3 regions of the Pseudarthrobacter sp. AB1 genome follow, and region 3 is predicted to be linked to each of the others. Evidence: riboswitches for the same ligand, from Rfam matches in the RefSeq annotation. Region 3 holds a riboswitch; each other region holds the start of a gene.
The links. Region 3 has a riboswitch for thiamine pyrophosphate ahead of thiD (bifunctional hydroxymethylpyrimidine kinase/phosphomethylpyrimidine kinase). Riboswitches for the same ligand answer to the same signal wherever they lie in the genome.
Positions count from the first base shown of each region.

Region 1 (8,011 bases), on a different contig from region 3:
TGAGGTCGGCCAGCTCGACGGCGTTGAGCTGCTCACGCTGGAATCCGTGCGTTTGGCGGCACCGCAGGAGCAGGCCGAGTCCCTCACCCAGGCCAGCGGCATTGTGTCCGGCGCGGCCCAGGCCTTCGAGCAGGAACGGGAAGCCCGCTCGGTGGATTCCGCCATAGTGGCCCTCCGCCGGCACACCATGAACGTCCTGGACGCAGAAATGGAGCGCGTCCGTGCCCGCCACGGCTGCACAGCCGCCGCCGAAGAAGTGGAATTCGCCCTCCGCCGGATGGTCAAGCAGCTGCTGCACGTGCCCACCGTCCGCGCCCGTGAGCTGGCCGCCAACGGCCAGCAGGACGACTATGTGTCGGCGCTCGAAACGCTCTACGGCATCACCGTGGAGCAACCGGCTACGGCAGCGCAGGCGGAGTGCCCCGCGGACCACCGGGGCCTCGAAACCGCCTGACCCACCCGCGACCCTCTCTCACGTTTAGGGGCTTTCTTGACGAAGAGGGACCCTCTTTCACTACTTTCAAGAGAGTGAGAGAGGGTCGTTGAAATAGGGGCGAAAAGTGAGAGAGCGTCATTGAAGGGCAACCGGTTAGTAGACCGGCTTTTGCGGCTCCACGTCGCGTACCCAGGCCAGGATCCCGCCGTCGAGGTGGCTGACCCGCTGATAGCCGGCCTTCCGCGCAGCCTCCAGCACGTTGGCTGACCGGGTGCCGGCCTTGCAGTGGAACACAATGTCCTTGTGCTGCGGGAGTTCCGCCCATGCCTCCCCCGCGAGGATCCTGCCCTGCGGGATCAGCACCGAGCCGTCGATGCTCACGATTTCGCGTTCTCCGGTTTCCCTGACGTCCACCAGCTCGAAGTCCTTCAGGCCTGCCTTCCGGGACGCCAGCATGGTGGCCAGCTGGGTTGCCGTTACCGTGTGCTCCGTGTCTGCGGCGACGACAGGAGTGATGCCGCAGAAGGCTTCGTAGTCCGTCAATTCCGTAACGGGGACCGCTGCCGGGTCCTTGGACACACGGATCTCGCGCCAGCTGCCCCCCAGCGCATCAAACAGCGCCACCCGGCCCAGGAGTGAACGCCCGACGCCGGTAATCAGCTTGACTGCCTCGGTCACCATGAGTGATCCCACGGCAGCGCAGAGCATGCCGAAGACGCCGCCCTCGCCGCAGGAGGGCACCGACCCGGCCGGCGGGGCCTCGGGGTACAGGTCCCGGTAAGTGGGTCCGTGCTTTTCCCAGAACACGCTGACCTGGCCGTCGAAGCGGAAGATCGATCCCCACACATAGGGCTTGCCGAGGATGGCGGCAGCATCGTTGACCAGGTAGCGGGTGGCGAAGTTGTCCGCCCCGTCCAGGATCAGGTCGTAGTCCGCGAACAGCTCCAGCGCGTTGGAGGCATCCAGCCTGACGTTGTGCAGCCGGACCTCCACGAGCGGGTTCAGTGCGGCGACGGCGTCCCGTGCGGACTCGATCTTGGGCCGGCCCACGTCGGTCACACCGTGGATCACCTGGCGCTGGAGGTTGCTCAGGTCAACGACGTCGTCGTCGACGATTCCCAGGGTCCCCACACCCGCCGCCGCCAGGTAGAGCAGCGCCGGCGAACCCAGTCCCCCGGCACCGATGACCAGCACCCTGGCATTCTTCAGCCGCCGCTGCCCCACCGCTCCGATTTCGGGAATGATGAGGTGCCGCGAGTAGCGTTCCACCTCGGCCGGCGTCAGCTCACCGGCGGGCTCCACGAGCGGTTTAAACGAGACAGGGGAATCATTTACGGTCAAAGTCGAAGCCATACCTCAATGTATGCCCCGAGATGCCGCCAGGTCATATTACCGCGCAGTATTGTGTAGGTAACGGCAAGCGAAAGTAGGGCAACTGTGGTCCATGAAGCACGGGCTGACCGGGCGTCCGGCGGCGAACCGGCCGCACTCGAACCGGCCGCACCCCAACGGACCGCCGGCCAGCGGTCCGCCCGGCTTCCCCGGGATGAGCGCCGGGCGCAGCTTCTCGCGGCGGCCCAGGAGGTTTTTGTCGCCAACGGATACCATGGCGCGGCCATGGATGAGATCGCCGAGACGGCGCACGTCAGCAAACCGGTGCTGTACCAGCACTTCCCGTCCAAACGCGAGCTGTATCTTGCACTGCTGGACAGTCATCTCGCGTCGCTGACGGATCTGATGCTCGGGGCCCTGAGCTCCACCGATGACAACGACGAACGCGTGCAGGCCGTGATGCGCGCTTACTACCGCTTCATCGCCAGCGATGACCAAGCGCACCGCCTGGTCTTCGAATCGGACCTCATCAACGATCCCGATGTCAGTTCACGGCTCGAGACATTCAACAAGACGTTCGCGGATGCCGTGGCCCGCGTGATCGCCGAGGACACCAAACTGCCGCACCTTGAGGCGCAGCTTCTGGGCCGCGGCCTGGCCGGAATGGCCCAGGTCAGCGCGCGGTATTGGCTTGAAACGGACGGGAACCTGGACCTCGATGTGGCCAGCGACCTCATTTACCGTTTAGCTTGGCGCGGAATCTCTCGCTTCCCCAAAGAGTCCTAGACTACAAATAAGAGAACCCAAGAAACTTTGATTGGCTGGGAGGCCCCCTGTTGGAAATTAAGATCGGCATTCAGAACATTGGCCGCGAAATCGTCCTGGAATCGGCTCAGGATGCAGACACTGTAGCCACGGTTGTTGAAGAAGCCATCACCAAGGGCACCGAACTCCGCCTCAAGGACGACAAGGGCCGCATCATCATCATTCCCGGCAACGCCCTGGGCTACGTGGAAATCGGCGCCGAAGAGGCCCGCAAGGTCGGTTTCGGCCAGTTCTAGCAGGTCCGCGGCCGGCCGCTTGACGGTTGGCCGCTGCTTTCCGAGGAGATTAGATGCTTTCGCTGACCATCGTTGTCCTGGTAACAGTGGCCGCAGGTCTTATTGTCTGGGCCAATGACAAGCGCCATACCCGGTATGGGACGGGGTTGCCCGCAGGGGTTGCCGTTGTGGTGGGTGCGGTCAGTTGGATCATCTTTATCGCGGCAGGATTTGGCTACCAGCCGGGCCTGACGTGGATTCCCTGGGTCCTGCCCATGGCGCTGGGCACTGTCGCTGCCATCGGGACGGTCATCTACCTCGGGCGGACCCGCGAAGGCCACGATACTCAGCGGCTGACGCAGGCCCTCAAACTGTAGGCATTTCCTTATAGAACGGTGACCACCACCCAGCAGGGTGGTGGTCACCGTCAGTTAAGCCACCGGTTGGGCAGTGGCACCAAGCCGGGCGGCAGCAGCGCTCACGGCCGCCGCAGCAGTGGCATCCCGCTCAGTGGCCTTGCCGCCGACGTCGTGGGACGTATAGCGGAGATGCACCCTGTTGTAGCGCCAGTCAAGGTCCGGATGGTGGTTCTGTTCTTCGGCCAGGCGTCCGACGGCGGCAATCAGCTCGAGTGCGGCGGCCGCCGTCGGCGTCTTATAGACAGCAACAAGCCCGCCGAGCCGGTACTGCCAGTCGGGCAGCGCGGCGAGGACGGCCTCGATGCGCTCAGGCGTGAGTGTGTCTTGCTTGCCGGCCATGGCGGCCTCCTTGGCTCGTCCGGTGAGCTCGCCCGGCTTTTGGCCGAGGGCGCCCGGCCTGGAGAAAACGGCCTAGAGAAACTCTGCCCGGCCTTCCATGGCCGATGACGCCAAAGCGTGCTCGCGGCGCGGAATCCTGCCGGCCGCTTTCGCCAGCCTACCGGCGATGACGGCGTGTTTGAAGGCCTCCCCCATGAGTGCCGGGTTCTGCGCACGCGTGACCGCGGTGGCCAGCAGCACGGCATCACAGCCAAGCTCCATGGCCAGTGCGGCGTCGGATGCCGTGCCAATGCCGGCGTCCAGCACAACGGGCACCGAGGCGCGCGAGACGATCAGTTCGATGTTGTGTGGATTCAGGATTCCCAGGCCGGTACCGATGGGCGCTCCGAGCGGCATGACCGCGGTGGCACCCAGGTTTTCCAGCCGCAGCGCCAGGACCGGGTCATCGTTGGTGTAGGCGAACACCTTGAAGCCCCGGTTTACCAGCTGTTCGGTAGCATCCACGAGCTCCACGGCGTCCGGCAGCAGGGTCTGTTCGTCGGCGATGACTTCCAGCTTGAGCCAGTCCGTTTCCAGCGCTTCGCGGGCAAGTTCCGCCGTCATAACCGCGTCCCGGGCCGTGAAGCAGCCTGCAGTGTTGGGCAGGATCCGGATCCCGTGGTCCACCAGGAGCTGGAAAAGGGACCCCGACTCGGCCGGCGAATAGCGCCTCATGGCCACCGTGGTCAGTTCGGTTCCGGACGCCAGCAGGGCAGCGCCCAGCCCGTCGAGGCTCGGGGCCCCCCCGGTGCCCATGATAAGGCGGGAGCCGAGCTCGACGCCGTCGATCACCAGCCTGTCAGCTGCTTCGGCCGGCTTCTGTGTGCTGATGTTGCTGGTTACTGTCATGGTGTCAGCCTCCCTGGACTGCTGTGACCAGTTCGACGTCGTCACCTTCGGCGAGCGCCGTGACGAACCACTGGCTGCGGGGTACTACTTCGGAGTTGTGGGCGACGGCGACGCCAAGTTTCTGCCCGTCTGTCGCCTGGCCGTCAGCTGCGAGGGGGCGGCCTGTGATCTGGCTGATGAGGGTGGTGATGGAGGCGTCGTCCGCGACGGAATGGCGCGAGCCGTTGAGGGTGATGTTCATGCTGATTCCTTCTGAGGGTCGAGGTCCTTCATGATGCTGATGTCCGTGGGTGGGGACTGTGTGCCGGCTGTGCGGTGCTGGCTTGAAAAGCGGGCCGGGTTGAGCGCCCCCCAACGAGGATCCGTCCGGCCGTCGAGCAAGTCCCGGCAGATCGCTGCCGCCGCCGGAGCCAGGAGCACTCCATGACGGAAGAACCCGGTGGCAACAATCAGCCCGGCAATGTTCCCCAGGCTCTCCTGGTTTCCCGTTCCTGGTGCGGAAACCGGTACGCGGCCCAGGAGCGGCGCGTTGTCCGGGGTCGCCGGCCTTGCCCGCGCCGTACATTCGAGGAGTTCAAGCTCCGAGACGGCCGGCACCAGGACCTGGGCGTCACGCAGCAGCTGGTAGACGCCGCCGGCCGAGACAGCACCATCGCCTGTCCCGGCGAGCGCGTCCTCCCGTTGCGTTGCCCCGATCACCACCGTGCCGTCCCCTCTGGGAACGATGTAGACCGGCACGCCATGGACTATTCCGCGGACTGTCGAGGTGAGGAGCGGGCGCAGGTGCTGCGGCACAGCAAGTCGAAGGATGTCACCGTAGACGGGCCGCAGGGGCAGGTACAGCCCAACCGGCAGGCCTTCCAGCGAGGCCGCCTGCAATCCGTTGGCCACGATAGTCTCGCCGGCCTGGACTGTTCCGCCGTCGGCGAGCGCCACGCCGCTGACGCGGCCGTCCTCCCAAAGAACGGCAGCGGCCCGCTGGTCAACGGCGAATCCCCCGCGGGCACCTGCCACGGCGGTTTCTGTTCCCGGTTCATGGAGGGCCAGGACTTCCTGGAGGCACGCCACCAGCCTACGTGGATCCACCTGGTGGTCTGCGGGGATGTCCAGGGCACAGGAGATGGCCGGGCTGAGCAGGGATTCCCTGGATCTGGCCTCACGGACAGTCAGGGGTTCCACCACCAGGCCGCTGGCCTGCTGCACGGCCCGGAGGTCCATCAGCGCCCTGCGGTCCGCGGCGTCCGCGCCGATGGCGAGGGTCGGCGTCGTCAGGTATCCGGTCTCGCCAGCCCCTGCCAGAGCAAGGTCTGCCGCGAAGGCGGGCCACAGGCCGGAGGACGCAAGCATCAGCGCCAGGAGGTCTTCCTCCTGATAGTGGAGTTCGCTTACAGGGGCCAGCATGCCGGCGGCTGCCCAGGTGGCGCCTCTCCCGGGCGCGTCATCGATCAGCACAACGGAACGGCCGGATCGCCGGGCCTCCCAGGCTATGGCGTGGCCGATGACTCCACCGCCGATGACCGCCACGTCGGCGTGCAGCACGGAGTCCGGTCGGGCTGATGCAGTCTCAGGCGGGCTGCCTATTGCGGGGGGCATATGGTTCCTTCCCTACGCCGGTACTAGCCGGATCAGGTCAAGCGGTCGGCTCTGACGCCCTCTCAGCCCGGCCGCTTTGTGACGGCTGCAACGGGCTCCCGCAGTACTCGCCCAGTTTAGGGGAATTAGGCTGGTTTCCATGAACGCGCAATCCTTCGCCGCTGCAGGCACGCCCTCCGCCAGCTCTTCCACCCCCGAATCCTTGATCGCAACAGACCCCACCGGCGGCACAGGCCCGGGCCTCCCGCACAGCGCCCGGCTGTACCTATGCACAGACTCACGCCGTGACCGGGGCGACTTTGGCGAGTTTGTGGACGCGGCTTTTGCCGGCGGCGTCGACATCATCCAGCTCCGAGACAAGGCGATCGAGGCGGCGGAGGAGCTGGAGCTGCTGGCCGTGCTTCAGGCCGCGGCCGAACGCCACGGAAAGCTATGGGCCGTCAATGACCGCGCCGATGTCGCTATGCTGTCCGGCGCCCCCGTCTTCCACATCGGGCAAAAAGACCTGCCGGTCGCTTCCGCCCGCGCCCTGCTCGGGGCACCCACAGCGATCGGGCTGTCCACGCACACCGCCGAACAGATCGAAGGCGCCATCCGGCTGTCCGGCGGGCTGACGTCCGAACGCGGCCTGGACTACTTCTGCGTCGGACCGGTCTGGGCCACTCCCACCAAGCCCGGCCGGGCCGCCGTCGGCCTTGAGCTGGTGCGGTACGCTGCCGAAGCAGTCCGCGCTGCCGGTGGCGCCCAGGCCACGCTGCCCTGGTTTGCCATCGGAGGCATCGATCTTGGCAACGTGGAGCAGGTGGTGGAGGCCGGTGCCGGCAGGATTGTGGTGGTGCGCGCCATCACCGAGGCCCCCGATCCCGCAGCGGCTGCCGCAGCACTCGTGGCGGCCCTGAACGCAGGCGCATCCTGACAATCCCACGCGTGGCGGACCGTGGGCGTGCACGATCCATGAAAATCGGGCTAACCTGATTTTCGTGTCACATCATCGGTTGGCCCCCAACGTCCACGAGCAGACCAACGAGCTCGCGGCGGCACTGAGCGCCCTGCGGACCGAGCTGGAACTGCCCGGACCCTACCCGGCGGAGGCGGTCCGGGACGCGGAAGCGGCAGTGGCCGCACACGAGTTGCCAGGCGCTGACCTGACAGACGTGGACTTCCTCACCATCGATCCGGCGTCCTCCACTGACCTGGACCAGGCGCTGTTCATCGAGCGCGCGGACGATGGCTACCGCGTGCTTTATGCCATCGCTGACGTGCCGTCCTTTGTCCGCCCCGGCGGCATGCTGGATGCAGAGACCCGGCGCCGCGGCCAAACGTTCTACGCCCCGGACGGCCGGATCCCGCTGCACCCGGAGGTCATCAGCGAAGGAGCCGGCAGCCTCCTGGCCGGGCAGCTTTGTTCCGCCTACGTGTGGGAGTTCGGGCTGGACGACACCGCACAGATCTCCACGGTCAGTGTCCGCAGGGCCACCATCCGCAGCAGGGCCAAGCTGAGCTACAAGGGAGTCCAGGCCGAACTCGACGCCGGGACGCCAGGTCCCGTGCTGCAGCTCCTGAAGGAAGTGGGGCTCAAACGGGTTGAACTGGAGCGGCAGCGTGGCGGCGCCAGCCTGAACATGCCCGAGCAGGAAATCGTGCAACTGCCCGACGGCGGCTACCGGATTGCCGCGGCACCGCAGCTTCCGGTGGAGGACTGGAACGCCCAGATTTCCCTGATGACCGGAATGGCGGCAGCGAACCTGATGTTGGCGGGAAAGGTGGGCATCTTGCGCACCATGCCGGCGCCGGACGAGCGCTCCCTGCGTCACTTCCGCCTCCAGACCGAGGCATTGGGCAAGCCCTGGGACGGCAAAATCAGTTACGGCGAATACCTCCGCAGCCTTGATCCGACAGAGCCCCGGCAACTGGCCATCCTGCACTCGGCCGGCATGCTGTTCCGCGGCGCCAGCTACACGGCG
Region 1 covers NZ_PZKO01000055.1:230,843-238,853, reverse strand. Annotated here, with positions in the region: gene DAD99_RS14890 (glutamyl-tRNA reductase) at 1-454, shown strand, start outside; gene moeB (molybdopterin-synthase adenylyltransferase MoeB) at 590-1,789, opposite strand; gene DAD99_RS14880 (TetR/AcrR family transcriptional regulator) at 1,874-2,554, shown strand; gene DAD99_RS14875 (DUF3107 domain-containing protein) at 2,605-2,829, shown strand; gene DAD99_RS14870 (hypothetical protein) at 2,883-3,185, shown strand; gene DAD99_RS14865 (4a-hydroxytetrahydrobiopterin dehydratase) at 3,240-3,566, opposite strand; gene DAD99_RS14860 (thiazole synthase) at 3,639-4,454, opposite strand; gene thiS (sulfur carrier protein ThiS) at 4,459-4,695, opposite strand; gene thiO (glycine oxidase ThiO) at 4,692-6,047, opposite strand; TPP riboswitch at 6,040-6,159, opposite strand; gene thiE (thiamine phosphate synthase) at 6,187-6,963, shown strand; gene DAD99_RS14840 (RNB domain-containing ribonuclease) at 7,028-8,011, shown strand, end outside.
Region 1: it holds a riboswitch for thiamine pyrophosphate, as region 3 does, so the genes downstream of both, thiO (glycine oxidase ThiO) here and thiD (bifunctional hydroxymethylpyrimidine kinase/phosphomethylpyrimidine kinase) in region 3, are expected to answer to the same signal.

Region 2 (8,011 bases), on a different contig from region 3:
GATGAGCGAGAGTTCCAGGGGCGCCAGGTACTCCGGGAAGATACTGACGACGTCGATTCTCATCTACGCGTTTTCCTCCGGGTCGCCGGTAGCGGCTTCGCCATCGTTGACCTCAAAAAGCCCGTCCGGCGGCGTCAGCAGGACAAAACCGCCGGCCACATTGACCTCCGGAACGATCTGCTCCACGAACGGGACCAGGATTTCCTTGCCGTCCGGTGTTTTAACCACGAGCAGGTCCTGGACAGGCAACGTGTGCAGGGCGGCGACCTTGCCGACTACCCGCGAACCCACGCGGGCTTCGAGCCCCACGAGTTCGTGCTCGTACCAGCCTTCGTCGTCGTCCTCGTCCAGCTCTTCGGTTTCGATGAAGAGCTTGGCGCCACGCAGGGTCTCGGCTTGGTTGCGGGTTTCGATTCCCTCGAACGCGAGCAGAAGGATGTCCTTGTTCCACCGCGCACTCTCGACAATGAGGGCGCCGGCGGATGCAGGCTCCACCACAAACTCCGTACCGGGAACGAACCGGTCCCCGGGAGCATCGGTCAGCACCTGGACCGTCACTTCGCCGCGAATTCCATGCGGTTTGCCGATTCGTGCCACCTGAAGCTGCATCTGTTCCTCTGTCTGTGATCGTGCCCGAATTAGGCGATGTGGTGAAAGCACTCCGGCCCCTCCACCGTTGCTGGTGGAAGGGCCGGAGTAAAAACTGATGTTGCTGAGCGCTTAGCGGCGGCGGTCGGTGTCAACGACGTCGACCCTGACCGGTTCGCCGTCTGCCAGTGCTGCCACAACGGTGCGCAATGCCCGTGCGGTGCGGCCCTGGCGGCCGATCACCCGTCCCAGGTCATCCTGATGAACACGAACCTCAAGGGTGTCCCCGCGGCGGTTGTTCTTCGAGCTGACCTTGACATCGTCAGGCGAATCAACGATTCCCCGGACGAGGTGTTCGAGCGCTTCTGCCAGCAATCTACTCAGCCTCGGTGGTCTCTGCTTCGGCCGGGGCCTCGGCTGCGTCAGACTGCTTTGACTTCTTGGTGATGGCTTCCGGGATAATCACGGAACCCTTCTCCGGGGCAACAAAGGCAACCTTCGGAGCTTTGGTCTTCAGGGTGCCTTCCTGGCCCGGGAGGCCCTTGAACTTCTGCCAGTCACCGGTGATCTTGAGGATCGCGGCAACCTGCTCGGACGGCTGTGCGCCGACGCCGAGCCAGTACTGGGCACGGTCCGTGTCAACCTCGATGTATGAGGGCTCTTCGGTGGGGTGGTACTTGCCGATCTCTTCGATGGCACGGCCGTCACGCTTGGAGCGTGCGTCCATAACGACGATGCGGTAGTACGGTGCGCGCATCTTGCCAAAGCGCTTAAGGCGAATCTTTACGGCCACTTTTGTGGTCACTCCTGTTTCAGAAAAGGGGTAAACCGACGTTCTGCACCCGTGGGGCGGGCCATACTTGAGGGTTCAAAGGACAGGATCCAGACGCGGAGAGAGGGGCCACGCAGATCGAGTACCTGTTTATTGTGCCAGATCGGCGTCCGGATTTCGACTTGACACGGACGAATGGAGCAGCGGGGCGGACCGGCACGCCACAGCCAGCCTAGGACGACCAGACGTAGACACCGGTGCGCGCGGCGTCATCGATCGAGTTCGCCAGCTCGGCGACCTTCTGGACATACGTCCGGGCCTCGTCCACGCCGAAGGGCATGTCATCCTGGGCGGCCCACTTTTCAGCGACGTCATCCAGGACATTACCGTCCCCCTCAGTCTCATAACTGAGCAGGTCCGCCAGCGCACGCACCATGGCCGGCGGAACCCCGAGGAGCGAATCGCTGGCCACGTCCACCATGGCCAGTTCGTAGTCCGCGCCACCGGCGTGCACCGCAGCACCGGCAAGATCGCCAAGCTGTTCGATTTCGAAATCGCTGATTCCGGGAATCCGCAGGCCCTGGCCCGCCGGGGAGCCGCCCGCATCCAGGACGACCGCCCGCTTCAGCGCGGCATCGTGAGTGGAAACAAAAATTTCAGTGAAGCCCATGGGAACAGCCCTCATTCCGTCGACGGTGCGGCCCGGAAGGGCTGCATCAGGTGCCGCCCCGGCCGTTCAGAATCAGCCTAGTACAACGCGCCCCGCACCTTTGGCATCCGCACTCAGCGGACGGCGACACGGATCCTGTTGCGCCACGGATCCTCGAAGCGAAGCTCGGCGCCCGTGTGGTGCGAGGCCACACCGGCGACCTTCAGGCGATCGGCGAGCGCACCGACGTCGTCCCCGGAAGTGACCTCGATGAGCACTTCATCCAGGCCCAGGGTGTCCTTGCGGGGACCGGCGCCGCGGCTGTTCCAGACGTTCATGGCCATGTGGTGGTGATACCGGCCGGCCGAGACAAACAGCGCCTGCCCGTGCCAGCCTGCGGTCTTTTCGAAGCCCAGCGTGCCCACGTAGAAACGGTGCGCCGACTGGACGTCACCCACCTGGAGGTGGATGTGGCCCACCCCGGCTTCAGCGGCCTGCTGGCCGGCCACGGATTCCTGGGTCAGGTGCTGCTCAAGGTAGCGCTGCGGTGGCAGTGCCAGGCTGTCCATCACCACATCCTTCCCGTTCCAGGACCAGTTTTCTCGGGGCCTGTCCCAGTACAGTTCGATGCCGTTGCCTTCGGGGTCGTTGAAGTAGAAGGCCTCGCTGACGAGGTGGTCGGCGCTGCCCGTGAAGGATCGGGGTTCGTATTGCGCTGCAGAGGCCACCGTGGCAGCCAGTGACGCCTGGTTGTCAAAGAGCAGTGCGGTGTGGAACAGCCCGGCCTCTCCCCTGCCAGGCAGGTTCAGGGAAGGGGCGGCCGCGAGATGGACGAGCGGGCGTTGAAGGCGGCCAAGGTAGACGCCACCGTCCTCTTCCGCCACAACCTCCAGGCCGAGTGCGCGCTGGTAGTAGTCGGTCATCAGCTTCACGTCGCCCACCTTGAGCATCACGGTGCCCATGGAGAGGTCGGCAGGAAGGAGATCCCGGCTGGTGGCTTCTGCAGTCATTGAACGCTCCCGGTCCGTTGGCCTTCGGGGTCGAAGGCGGCTATACCTTCAATTTACTTGAAGCTTCAATTTAATTCAAGTGGCTGAACGCACAGACTGCAACTCCGGTCCCGTGAGTGCTGTCACCGGGCCGCCCTCGGCCTGTGGTAGCTTCGACTTGACCACACGGGAGCCCTTGCAGGGGCTGAGATCGGGCTGACGCAGCCTGCGACCGTTGAACCTGTCCGGGTAATGCCGGCGAAGGAAGTGAGTATTCATTGAATACACAAGAAACACAGCTGATCCCTGCCCACATTGAAGCCGACCAGGATCAAACGTTCCAGCCTGACACTCAGTCACTGAAGTCCCACTCGCTGGCGTTCATCACTGATGACGCCACCGGGATCCGGGTTCCCGTGACCGAGATCGCGCTGGAACCATCGCCGAACGGCGCGGCGAACGGGCCTTTCCGGACCTACCGCACGGCCGGGCCGGGCAGCGATCCGGTGGTGGGCCTCAACCCGTTCCGCTCGGAGTGGATCGCCGCCCGCGGCGACACCGAGCCGTACAGCGGACGGAAACGGAACCTGCTCGACGACGGTAAGTCGGCCGTGCGGCGCGGCGCAGCCTCTGCGGAGTGGAAGGGGGCACAGCCGGTGCCCCGCCGCGCCGTCGACGGCAGGACCGTCACGCAGATGCACTACGCACGGCAGGGTGTGGTGACCACCGAGATGCAGTTCGTTGCCCTCCGCGAGAACTGTGACGTGGAACTGGTCCGCAGCGAAGTCGCTGCCGGCCGCGCCATCATCCCCAACAACATCAACCACCCGGAATCCGAACCGATGATTATCGGCAAGGCCTTCCTGGTCAAGATCAACGCCAATATCGGCAACTCCGCGGTGACCAGCTCCATCGCCGAGGAAGTGGACAAACTCCAATGGGCCACCCAGTGGGGCGCCGACACGGTGATGGACCTCTCCACCGGAGATGACATCCACACCACGCGGGAATGGCTCATCCGCAACTCCCCCGTACCCATTGGCACGGTGCCGATCTACCAGGCCCTGGAGAAGGTCAATGGCGAGGCCAACGCACTGACGTGGGAAATCTTCCGGGACACCGTCATTGAGCAGTGCGAGCAGGGCGTGGACTACATGACCATCCACGCCGGTGTGCTGCTGCGTTACGTGCCGCTGACGGCCAACCGCGTCACCGGCATCGTCTCCCGGGGCGGTGCGATCATGGCGGGCTGGTGCCTGGCCCACCACCAGGAAAACTTTCTTTACACGCACTTCGACGAGCTGTGCGAGATCTTCGCCAAGTACGACGTCGCGTTCTCCCTGGGCGACGGACTGCGCCCGGGAGCCACTGCGGACGCCAACGACGCCGCCCAGTTCGCGGAGCTGGACACGCTCGCGGAGCTTACGCAGCGGGCGTGGGAATTCGATGTGCAGGTCATGGTGGAGGGTCCTGGGCACGTCCCGTTCCACCTGGTGCGGGAGAACGTGGAACGCCAGCAGGAACTCTGCAAGGGCGCCCCGTTCTACACACTGGGGCCCCTGGTCACGGACATTGCCCCGGGCTATGACCACATCACGTCCGCCATCGGCGCCACCGAAATCGCCCGGTACGGGACAGCCATGCTTTGTTACGTCACGCCCAAGGAGCACCTTGGCCTGCCGAACAAGGACGACGTGAAGACCGGGGTGATCACCTACAAGATCGCCGCCCACGCAGCCGACCTTGCCAAGGGCCACCCCGGCGCCCATGAACGGGACGACGCCCTGTCAAAGGCCCGGTTCGAGTTCCGCTGGCGCGACCAGTTCGCGCTGTCCCTTGACCCGGTTACAGCCGAGGCCTTCCATGACGAGACGTTGCCGGCCGAACCGGCGAAAACGGCGCACTTCTGCTCCATGTGCGGCCCGAAGTTCTGCTCCATGAAGATCAGCCAGGACATCAGGGACGAATACGGCTCCGCAGATTCGCAGGCGGCCATAGCCGAGGCCTACAGCGGGATGCGCGAAAAGAGTGCGGAGTTCCTGGCCGCCGGCGGGAAGGTCTACCTCCCGGAGCTTCGGATTCCGGCCGGGAGCTGACGGCTCAGGAAGCCTGAACCGAGCGTGACCTGCCGACGGCGGCGATGAAGGACCGGATGGCGCGGTCACCTTCGGCAGAGTCCTGGGGCCGGTGTCCTCCCGCAGCAATGCGGTGCAGGGCACCGGTTTCCTGCAGATATCCGGCGATCTCCTCGTAGAGCGGTTCCCAGCCGCCAGTCAGGACCATGGTGGGGACGCCCGGAACGATGTGCAGCGGGGCGTCCCAGGACGGCGCCTGCAACCGGAGCCGGCGAGCTGACCGTTTTTCTTCCGTGGTGGCGGGCTCCTGGAGGTCCGCCGCGAACATTCTCCGCACGAACTCACGCTGGAACTCGTCATCACTGAGTTGGTGCCGGATATCGAACAGCGGTTGCATCAGCGCCCTGTGGGCAGACGTGGCCGGCAGTTCGGCGGTCAGGGACAAGCACGCCGGTTCAACCAGCGTGAGGGAAAACACCAGATCAGGGCGATCGACGGCAGCCATCATGGCCGCAATGGCGCCCTCGGCGTGGGCTACAACATGGCCGCCGGCGGCACCGCGGCCATCATCGGCCAGTGAGCGCAGGATGATGGCGGTGTCTTCGGCGAACGAGGACTCCAGGGGCTCAGCAACCGGGTCAAAGCCGTGCCGCCGCAGGAACAGGGCGTCGTACTTCAGCGCCATTCCGTGCTGGCGGGTCCACGCCGCCGCACCGAAAGGTCCGGCGCCGTGCACGTACACTACCCGCTGTTTGAACATGACCCAACCCTATTCCACGGCGCCGACATCCCGGTTGGGCAGCAGTAAGTGTGCGCCTGCGTGCTCAACACAACACCTGCTGCTACCCGGCCGGGAGGGGTGGTTACTTGCCGAGGAACTTGTCGAATCCCTTGGGCAGGTTCAGCTGCGAAGGGTCGAAGTCGCCGCCCTGCTGGCCGAATGACGCCCCCGTGGGAAGAGCTTTCGCCGCGCCGGCCCGACGGGCTTCGGCGTCCTTGAGCTCCTGGGCAGCCTTGGCAGGGTTGCCTGAGCGGGCCTTCTTTTTCGGGGCGTTCTTGCCGCCCTTCCGCGCACTGCCGGGGCCGCCCATGCCGGGCATCCCCGGCATTCCGGGCATGCCGCCGCCCTGCGCCATCTTCTTCATCATCTTCTGGGCCTGGCCGAAGCGCTCCAGCAGGCCGTTGACCTCGGACACGTGCACGCCTGAACCGCGGGCGATGCGTGCCCTGCGGGAGCCGTTGATGATCTTCGGGGCGACGCGTTCGTGCGGCGTCATGGACCGCACGATCGCTTCGACCCGGTCAATCTCGCGCTCGTCAAAGTTCTCCAGCTGCTCGCGGATGTTCTGCGCACCGGGCATCATCATGAGCATCTTCTTCATGGAGCCCATGTTGCGGATCTGCTGCATCTGGGAGAGAAAGTCGTCCAGGGTGAAGTCTTCCTGGTCGGCGAATTTCTTCGCCATCCGGGCGGCTTCGTCCTTGTCCCAGTTCTTCTCGGCCTGCTCAATCAGGGTGAGGACGTCACCCATGTCCAGGATGCGGGAGGCCATGCGGTCCGGGTGGAACAGCTCAAAGTCATCCACGCCTTCGCCGGTGGAGGCGAACATGACCGGCTTACCGGTGACCGACGCAACCGACAGTGCGGCACCACCGCGGGCGTCGCCGTCGAGCTTTGACAGCACGATTCCGGTGAAGTTCACACCCTCGTCAAACGCGACAGCCGTGTTCACGGCGTCCTGTCCGATCATGGCGTCAATCACAAACAGCACTTCATTGGGGACAATGGCGCGGCGGATCTGGCTCGCCTGCTCCATCATCTCGGCGTCAACGCCAAGGCGCCCGGCGGTATCAACGATCACGACGTCGTGCAGCTTCTGGCGCGCTTCCTCGACGCCGGCGCGGGCGACGGCGACCGGGTCACCGGCAGGGTGCTCCAGTTCCGAGGTGGCTCCGGGGTGCGGCGCGAAAACGGGCACGCCGGCACGCTGACCCACAACCTGGAGCTGAGTGACGGCATTGGGCCGCTGAAGATCACATGCCACCAGGAGGGGGCTGTGACCTTGAGCCTTGAGCCACTTGGAGAGCTTGCCCGCGAGGGTGGTCTTACCGGCACCCTGGAGGCCGGCCAGCATGATGATGGTGGGGCCGGACTTGGCCAGGCGGATGCGGCGGGTCTCGCCGCCGAGGATCTCAACGAGCTCCTCATTGACGATCTTGACGATCTGCTGGCTCGGGTTCAGCGCCCCCGAAACCTCTGCCCCGAGGGCACGCTCGCGGACGCGGGCCGTAAATTCACGCACCACGGAAACGGCGACGTCGGCATCCAGGAGGGCGCGGCGGATCTCCCGGACTGTGGCATCAACGTCGGCCTCAGTGAGGCGGCCCTTGCCACGGAGATTCTTGAAGGTTGCTGTCAACCGGTCAGAGAGTGAATTGAACACGCGCCGCGCACTTCTTTCAGTGGATTTACAGGGGGGACTCGACTATCTAGGGTACCAAGCCGGGCTTGCCGGATGGCATGCTGGCAGGGTGACGAGCCAAACAAGTGTAAAAACCCTGCTCATTCTCGGCGCCTCCGGCGATCTGACCGGCCGCCTCCTGCTGCCGGGACTGGCCCGGCTGGTGGCTACCGGCCGGACTGATGGCCTGACCCTGGTGGGTGCCGGATCCGACGCCTGGACGCCAGAACAGTGGCGTACCCGGGTCCACGAGGCCTTCGCCCCCGCTGCGGAGGCCGCCAACAGGGTTGGAAAAAAGGCCCTCACCGCCTTGGCTAAAGCCACCGCTTACCACCAGCTTGATGTTACGGCGGAAGGAGCCCTGGCGGGACTGTTGGCCGGGCTGGAAGGCCCCACCGCGATCTATTTTGCGTTGCCTCCCCATGTCAGCCAGCTGGCCTGCGAGTCGCTGCACCGTGACCAGGTTCCGGCCGGAA
Region 2 covers NZ_PZKO01000059.1:52,625-60,635, reverse strand. Annotated here, with positions in the region: gene trmD (tRNA (guanosine(37)-N1)-methyltransferase TrmD) at 1-63, opposite strand, end outside; gene rimM (ribosome maturation factor RimM) at 64-609, opposite strand; gene DAD99_RS16685 (RNA-binding protein) at 721-963, opposite strand; gene rpsP (30S ribosomal protein S16) at 965-1,381, opposite strand; gene DAD99_RS16675 (hypothetical protein) at 1,593-2,030, opposite strand; gene DAD99_RS16670 (VOC family protein) at 2,144-3,019, opposite strand; TPP riboswitch at 3,175-3,282, shown strand; gene thiC (phosphomethylpyrimidine synthase ThiC) at 3,277-5,094, shown strand; gene DAD99_RS16660 (alpha/beta hydrolase) at 5,099-5,833, opposite strand; gene ffh (signal recognition particle protein) at 5,937-7,517, opposite strand; gene DAD99_RS16650 (glucose-6-phosphate dehydrogenase) at 7,606-8,011, shown strand, end outside.
Region 2: it holds a riboswitch for thiamine pyrophosphate, as region 3 does, so the genes downstream of both, thiC (phosphomethylpyrimidine synthase ThiC) here and thiD (bifunctional hydroxymethylpyrimidine kinase/phosphomethylpyrimidine kinase) in region 3, are expected to answer to the same signal.

Region 3 (8,011 bases):
GCCGCGTGGCGGATCGACGAGCAGATCCACAAGGCCCTGGAACGTAAGGTCTTCCTGCCTTCGGGCGGCTCGCTGGTCATTGACCGCACCGAAGCCATGACCGTGGTAGACGTTAACACAGGCAAGTTCACCGGCAGCGGTGGCAACCTCGAAGAAACCGTCACCAAGAACAACCTCGAGGCAGCCGAAGAAGTGGTCCGGCAGCTCCGGCTCCGCGACATCGGCGGCATCATCGTCATCGACTTTATCGATATGGTCCTCGAATCCAACCGGGACCTGGTCCTTCGCCGCATGGTGGAGTGCCTGGGCCGCGACCGGACCAAGCACCAGGTTGCAGAAGTGACGTCCCTGGGCCTCGTGCAGATGACGCGAAAGCGCATGGGTACCGGACTCCTGGAAGTCTTCGGGGAGCAGTGTGAAACCTGTGCAGGCCGCGGAATTGTCACCCACGACGACCCCGTGGAGCACCGCCGCGCCAATACCGTAGCCGCTGAGCACCACGTGCAGCGGGTGGACAGCCGGCAGGAACCCCGCATCAACGATCAGCGCGCCGACAGCATGCGCACGGACAGTCAGCGCCCGGACAGCCAGCCGGGTGGCCGCACTGACCGGAAGCGCCGCCGCGGACGTGGCGGCCAGCCACTGGAAACGGCACCGGCAGCGCCGGTGCAGATCCACACGGTCCACCCGGAACCCAGTGACGCCGAGCGCCATGCCAAGGCCGAGGCCACGCGGGCCGCGCTTGCGAACATTGCGGCCGCAGCCCACGCTGCGCACGTGCACGACGACGAAGTGGCTCGCGCATCAGCCGCGGCGGGACAATCTCCGGCTGCGCCAGTGCCTGCTGCGCCGGTGCCGGCTGCGCGGCCCGAGATGGACTCCAATGGCCGCCCGGCCGCTGTGCTGACGTTCGGCGGCGAGCAGGTGGTGCTGCCGTTCGTGGCCCACCACGAGGACCAGCCGCACGCACCGGCCCTGACGCTTGACCGCCTCGCGGAGGCCTTCGCCCGCCTTGGCGAGCCGGCCCCTGTAGTTGAAAACGAGCCGTCCGCAGTCCAGGCAGCTGCAAGCCAACCGGGCGAACCTGCCCGTCAGCAGCAGCCGGCAGTGGCGGAGAAGGATTACTCCGACCACACCGAGGAGCCCCGCGCCCGCCGTCCCCGGCGGAACCGGAGCGCCAGCCGTGCCCAAGGCGCAGCCAACGCCACGTCTGTGGAGCATCACGAAGCCGCTCCGGCGGCTGCCGCTGGACAGACCCACGCCGCCAAGGCCCCGGAATCCGTCAAGGCTGCGGTGGCTGACAAGCTTGCGGCCACCAACTCGCCTATCATCCTGGGTGTTGGGGTTCCGGCCTCGGAACTCTAACGAAGCAGCAGGGCAAGCCTCTACAACGGCGCCCGGACGTGTCTGTGAATCACAGGCTGCGTCCGGGCGTCAGGCGTTAAGTCCCGAGGGACGCTAGGCTGGTGACTGACACGGGGTGCCGCGCAGAGAGCCGGCTGAGATCCACACCCGTTGAACCTGTCCGGTTAGCACCGGCGAAGGGATGTCTCCTTTGGCTTCAACTTCTGTCCTTCCTCCCGCAACGCCCGCGGCGGTTCTGCCGGATATCTCAGCAAACCAGGGTGCGGTCCGGCCGGCGCCAGGCCGGTCTGGCAGCGTCCAGGTGCTTCGTGACGTCCCGCGGGTGCTGTCCATTGCCGGATCGGACCCGTCAGGCGGCGCGGGCGTCCAGGCCGACCTCAAAAGCATTGCGGCTCTTGGCGGCTACGGCATGGCGGCCATCACTGCACTGACAGTCCAGAACACCCAGGGTGTGCAGGCGGTTCACGTGCCGCCGGCATCCTTCCTGGGCCAGCAGCTGGATGCCATCAGCGACGACATCACCATCGATGCGGTCAAGATCGGCATGCTCGGCGATGCTGCGGTGATTGGAGTGGTCCGGGACTGGCTGGTAAAGGTGCGTCCCGCCGTCGTCGTTCTCGATCCGGTGATGGTGGCCACGAGCGGTGACCGGCTGCTGCAGGAGTCTGCCGAGGCAGCCCTGCGGGAGCTGCTCCCGCTCGCTGACCTGATCACCCCCAACCTGGCCGAATTGGCCATCCTGGTGGGGGAGCGGCAGGCACGGGACTGGCCTGATGCGCTCGGACAGGGGCAGCGGTTGTCCGCCGCGACCGGTGCCACGGTCCTGGTCAAGGGCGGCCACCTCGACGGCGGTGCCTGCCCGGATGCCCTGGTCAACGCCGCCGGGCTGCTCGCCCAGAAGGTAGTGGAAGTGAGCGGCGACAGGATCCCCACCCGCAACAGCCACGGCACCGGCTGCTCGCTGTCGTCGGCCATGGCTACGGCCCGGGCCAGGCTGGGGAACTGGGAATCCGCACTACGGCAAGTGAAGCCTTGGCTGGTCGGCGCACTGCAGGCCGCTGATCAGCTGGAGGTGGGCGGGGGCCACGGCCCCATCCACCACTTCCACCACATGCAACAGGTTCCGGCAGCCGGAGAATTCGCCCAGACGCTCCAGCGGGCGTCGGCGCCGGATCTTGCGGCCATCTACGGGCTGGATTTCATCCGCGGCCTGGCGGGCGGCACATTGGCAGAGGAACAGTTCGGCTACTACCTGGCGCAGGACGCCATCTACCTGAATGGCTATTCGCGGGTCCTTGCCCGCGCCAGTGCACTGGCGCCCACGGAAGCCGCTCAGACGTTCTGGGCAAACTCTGCCCGGCAATGCCTTGAGGTCGAATCCGAGCTGCACCGCACGTGGCTGAGCACCAGGACGGTGGACTCCGCCCTTGGCCCCGTCACCAAGTCCTATGTGGACCACCTGCTGGCAGCCTCGGCCTCCGGCAGCTACGCGGTCCTCGTCGCTGCGGTGCTGCCGTGCTTCTGGTTGTACGCCGAGGTGGGACAGACCCTCCACGCGGAGTTCCTGGCCGCCGGTGCACCGAAGGCGCATCCCTATGCCGACTGGTTGCGGGCCTACGCTGACGAGGACTTCGCGCAGGCCACCCGCGATGCCATCGCTTTGGCTGACGACGCGGGCCGGAGCGCTTCCGCGGATGAACGTGCGGCGATGCTGGTGGCGTTCAGGCAGTCGTGCCGGTTCGAAGTGGAGTTCTTCGACGCGCCGCGAATTCATTCCTGACAGTCCGGGGCCCGCGTGGCCTGTACGATAGTCAGGCACGGTTTTGGATTGTCAGTGCAGTACCTGCTTATGGGTCCTATCACAGACAACCGACCGTAACCAGCCTCATTTGCGGCCGAAGGCAAAATTAGCGTATTCTAGATCTTCGGTGCTTACGCCAACACTTGGGTTACGACCCCACGGCGTTGAGGCACAGCGAGAACCCAGCCGATTATGGAATCGGGTTCAGCACGCAAATTTAGTAATAAACGTCGAGAGAAGTGAGTTCCCAAGTGGTGTACGCGATTGTCCGCGCAGGCGGCCGCCAAGAGAAGGTTTCCGTTGGAGACTTCGTTACCCTGAACCGCGTCCCCGGTGGAGCCGGCAGCACTTTTGAGTTGCCCGCACTGCTCCTGGTAGACGGTGACAAAGTCACCTCTGCTGCTGCGGACCTGGCCAAGGTAACGGTTACGGCTGAGATCCTCGAAGACCTCCGTGGTCCGAAGATCGTCATCCAGAAGTTCAAGAACAAGACCGGTTACAAGAAGCGCCAGGGTCACCGTCAGGAATTGACCAAGGTCAAGATCACGGGTATCAAGTAACTCTTCGTTACTGTTCAGGTTCTTCAGCAGATTCCCCAGAATTTAAAGGCAGGCATTTCAAATGGCACATAAAAAAGGCGCGAGTTCCACTCGCAACGGTCGTGACTCCAACGCCCAGTACCTCGGCGTCAAGCGCTTCGGTGGTCAGGTAGTTTCCGCAGGCGAGATCATCGTCCGCCAGCGTGGCACCCACTTCCACCCGGGCGCCGGCGTTGGCCGTGGCGGCGACGACACACTGTTCGCACTGGCCCCGGGAGCCGTCCAGTTCGGCACCCGCCGCGGTCGCCGCGTAGTCAACATCGTTGCTGCTGCAGCTGCAGAGTAACAAATAGTTCTGAAACGGTGGAGCGGGCCATTTGGTCCGCTCCACTATTCTTTTAACCGCATTACAATCGTCTTGGCGCCCTTGGGCGTCAGGAAACAGCACTGAGGAGATCCACGTGGCGAGCTTTGTAGACCGGGTAGTACTGCACGTATCCGGCGGTACCGGCGGCCACGGCTGTGTCTCTGTTCACCGGGAGAAGTTCAAACCCCTGGGCGGTCCCGACGGCGGCAACGGCGGCGATGGCGGTGACGTCATCCTGCGCGTTGATCACCAGACCACCACGCTGCTGGACTACCACCACGCCCCGCACCGCCACGCGACCAACGGTGGCCCCGGAATGGGTGACTGGCGCGGCGGCAAGAGCGGGGAGACCCTCATCCTGCCCGTACCGGACGGCACCGTAGTCAAGGCCAAGGACGGCACCGTTTTGGCGGACCTCGTCGGCGAAGGCGCCGAATATGTGGCGGCTGCCGGTGGTCTGGGCGGCCTCGGCAATGCATCGCTGTCCTCGCAGAAGCGCCGTGCACCGGGCTTCGCCCTGCTGGGCATCGAGGGGGACGCCCGCGACATTGTGCTGGAACTGAAGTCCATCGCGGATATCGCACTGGTGGGTTTCCCCTCTGCCGGCAAATCCAGCCTGATCGCGGCCATGTCCGCCGCGCGCCCCAAGATCGCTGATTACCCCTTCACCACGCTGATCCCGAACCTGGGTGTTGTCCAGTCCGGCGATGTCCGATTCACCATTGCCGACGTCCCGGGCCTGATCGAGGGCGCCAGCGAAGGCAAGGGCCTTGGCCACCACTTCCTGCGCCATGTGGAGCGCTGCGCCGCCCTGGTACACGTACTGGACTGCGGAACGCTTGAATCGGACCGTGACCCGTTGGCAGACCTGGCCATCATCGAGGCCGAGCTGGAAAAGTACTCCGTAGACATGAGCTTCGCGGGTGCCGACGGCGAAGTGGTTCCGCTGAACCACCGCCCGCGCCTGGTCGCCTTGAACAAGGTAGATCTTCCGGACGGCAAGGACATGGCTGAATTTGTCCGCCCGGAACTCGAGTCACGCGGCTACCGGGTCTTCGAGATCTCGGCTACCAGCCACGAGGGTCTCCGCCAGCTGGGCTTCGCCATGGCCGAAATCGTCCAGGCCGCCCGTGCCGCCCTCGCGGCCGCCCCGCCCAAGGTCCAGCCGCCCATTCTGCGGCCCCGGGCCGTCAACGAATCCGGTTTCAAGATCCGCCGCGAGGAAAAGAACCTCGAGCCGCTCTTCCGCGTACTGGGCGACAAGCCCGTCCGCTGGGTCAAGCAGACCGACTTCACCAACGAGGAAGCCATCGGTTACCTCGCCGACCGCCTGGCCAAGCTCGGCGTCGAAAACGAACTGTTCAAGCAGGGCGCCACTCCGGGCGACACCGTGGTAATCGGCGAGGACGACGGCGTTGTCTTCGATTGGGAACCCACCATGATGGCCGGCGCGGAACTGCTGGCGGCGCCGCGTGGCACCGACGTCCGCTTCGCCGACATTGGCGACAGGCCTACGCGCGGGCAGAAGCGGGACGAGCAAGTCGAACGCCGTGAGGCCAAGGCCGCCGCCCGCGCCGAACTCGAGGCAGAGCGCAAGGCCGGGATCTGGACCGAATCGGTCAGCGGCCGCCGCACTGCGAAGCCGGTCACTGAAAGTGGACTGGGCGTTGAAGATGACGAGTGAGGCCACTGAAATGAGCGAAAATTCCGCAGTAATCATCGAGGAACCCAAAGACGACCGCAGTGTGCTCGCCCGGGCCCGCCGGATTGTTGTCAAGGTAGGGTCCTCGTCGCTGACCAGCATCAAGGGTGGCATTTCGGAAGAGTCCCTGACCGCCCTCGCAGATGTCTTGGCCGCCAAACATAACGCCGGCACGGAAATTATCCTGGTTTCCTCGGGAGCCATTTCCGCAGGGCTTGCGCCCCTCGGTCTGGTGAAGCGCCCGCGTGACCTCGCCACCCAGCAGGCCGCCGCCAGCGTGGGTCAGGGCCTGCTCATGGCGCGCTACACGCACGCATTCGGCGCCCACGGCGTCACAGTCAGCCAGGTGCTGCTGACTGCAGATGACCTCATGCGTCGCAGCCACCACGCGAACGCGTTCCGTGCACTGAACCGACTCCTCAACCTCGGCGTGGTGCCGGTGGTCAACGAAAACGACACCGTTGCCACGCACAAGATCCGTTTCGGTGACAACGACAGGCTCTCAGCGCTCGTGGCCCACCTGGTCCGTGCTGACGCCCTGATCCTGCTGTCCGACGTCGACTCGATATACGACGGCCCGCCCGCCAAGGGTGCCAAGCGCATCTCCCAGGTGGACGGCCCCGAAGATCTTGAGGCAGTGACCATCGGGAAGCCGGGCAAGGCAGGCGTAGGCACCGGCGGAATGCAGACTAAAGTCGAGGCTGCCATCATGGCCGCCGATTCCGGCATCCCGGCGCTGGTCACCTCCACCGCGAACGCCGCAGCTGCCCTGTCCGGTGAGGACGTGGGGACCTGGTTCACCGTCAACAGCGGCCGGAAGTCCGTGCGGATGATGTGGCTCGCCCACCTGGCGCATGTCCAGGGCCGGCTCTTTCTTGACGACGGCGCCGTGCATGCTGTGCGGGACAATCGCAACTCGCTGCTCCCCGCCGGAATTTCATCGGTGGACGGCAACTTCGAAGCCGGCGACGCCGTCGAGATGGTGGCCGGCGACGGTACCGTCATCGCGCGCGGTTTGGTTAATTACTCTTCGGAAGAGCTGCCCCAGATGCTGGGCCGTTCCACAGTGGAACTGGGCGAGTCCCTGGGCCGCGGATTCGACCGTGAGGTTGTCCATATCGACGACCTGGTTCTGGTCTGACCGGTCCGCTCGCTTAGACTTGAAGGATGACTGAGGCACTGATTTCCCAAGCCCCTGGCAATTTCAACGATTCGAACGCGGTTCCTTCCGGGCCGGAACGGGGGAGTACCCCCACTCCTGCGGAGGTCGAGACAGCGGTCCATATCATCGCTGACCGCTCGCGGCAGGCTGCCCGCCAGATGTCCGGGGCCAACCGCGCCTTGAAGGACAGTGGCCTCCGGGCCATCGGTGCTGGCCTGCTGGACCGGAAGGACTTGATCCTGTCCGCCAACGCCAAGGATGTTGCGGCCGGCAAAACCAACGGCACGTCGGCGGCCCTGCTGGACCGGCTCACCCTGACTGACAGCCGGATCGACGGGCTCGTCGCTTCCCTGGAGAACCTGGCCAGCCTGCCGGATCCGGTAGGAAACGTCGTCCGCGGCCAGACCCTGCCCAATGGGCTGCGGCTGCGCCAGATCAACGTGCCCATGGGAGTGGTGGCCGCCATTTACGAGGCCCGCCCCAACGTCACGGTAGACATTGCCGGACTTGGCCTCAAGAGCGGGAACGCCGTCATCCTCCGCGGCGGAACTGCTGCCGCTTTCACCAACGAAGCACTGGTCCAGATCCTCCGCGAAGCCCTGCACTCCGTCGGGCTGCCGGCGGACGCCGTTCAGACTGTGGACCAGTACGGCCGTGAAGGTGCGAATGCGCTGATGCGTGCCCGCGGCCGCGTTGATGTCTTGATCCCGCGCGGCGGCCGGGACCTGATCCAGTCCGTGGTGCTGAACGCCGCCGTGCCGGTCATCGAGACCGGTGAGGGCAATGTGCATATCTTCATCGACGAATCCGCCAGCGAGGACATGGCGGTGGAGATCGTGCTGAACTCCAAGACCCAGCGGCCCAGTGTCTGCAACACCGTGGAGACCCTGCTGGTCCATTCGAAGTCCACTGTGTTGCCCGCTGTGGCTGCCGCGCTGCGCGGTGCCGGCGTCACGCTCCATGCCGACGAGCGCATCCGGGCGGCCCTGCCGTCCTCTGTTGAGTCCGAGCCGGCAACTGATGAGGACTGGGCAACCGAGTACATGGACCTGGACCTCGCCGTGGCCATGGTGGA
Region 3 covers NZ_PZKO01000060.1:64,420-72,430, forward strand. Annotated here, with positions in the region: gene DAD99_RS17100 (Rne/Rng family ribonuclease) at 1-1,365, shown strand, start outside; TPP riboswitch at 1,467-1,564, shown strand; gene thiD (bifunctional hydroxymethylpyrimidine kinase/phosphomethylpyrimidine kinase) at 1,547-3,145, shown strand; gene rplU (50S ribosomal protein L21) at 3,418-3,726, shown strand; gene rpmA (50S ribosomal protein L27) at 3,788-4,051, shown strand; gene obgE (GTPase ObgE) at 4,167-5,756, shown strand; gene proB (glutamate 5-kinase) at 5,767-6,915, shown strand; gene DAD99_RS17130 (glutamate-5-semialdehyde dehydrogenase) at 6,942-8,011, shown strand, end outside.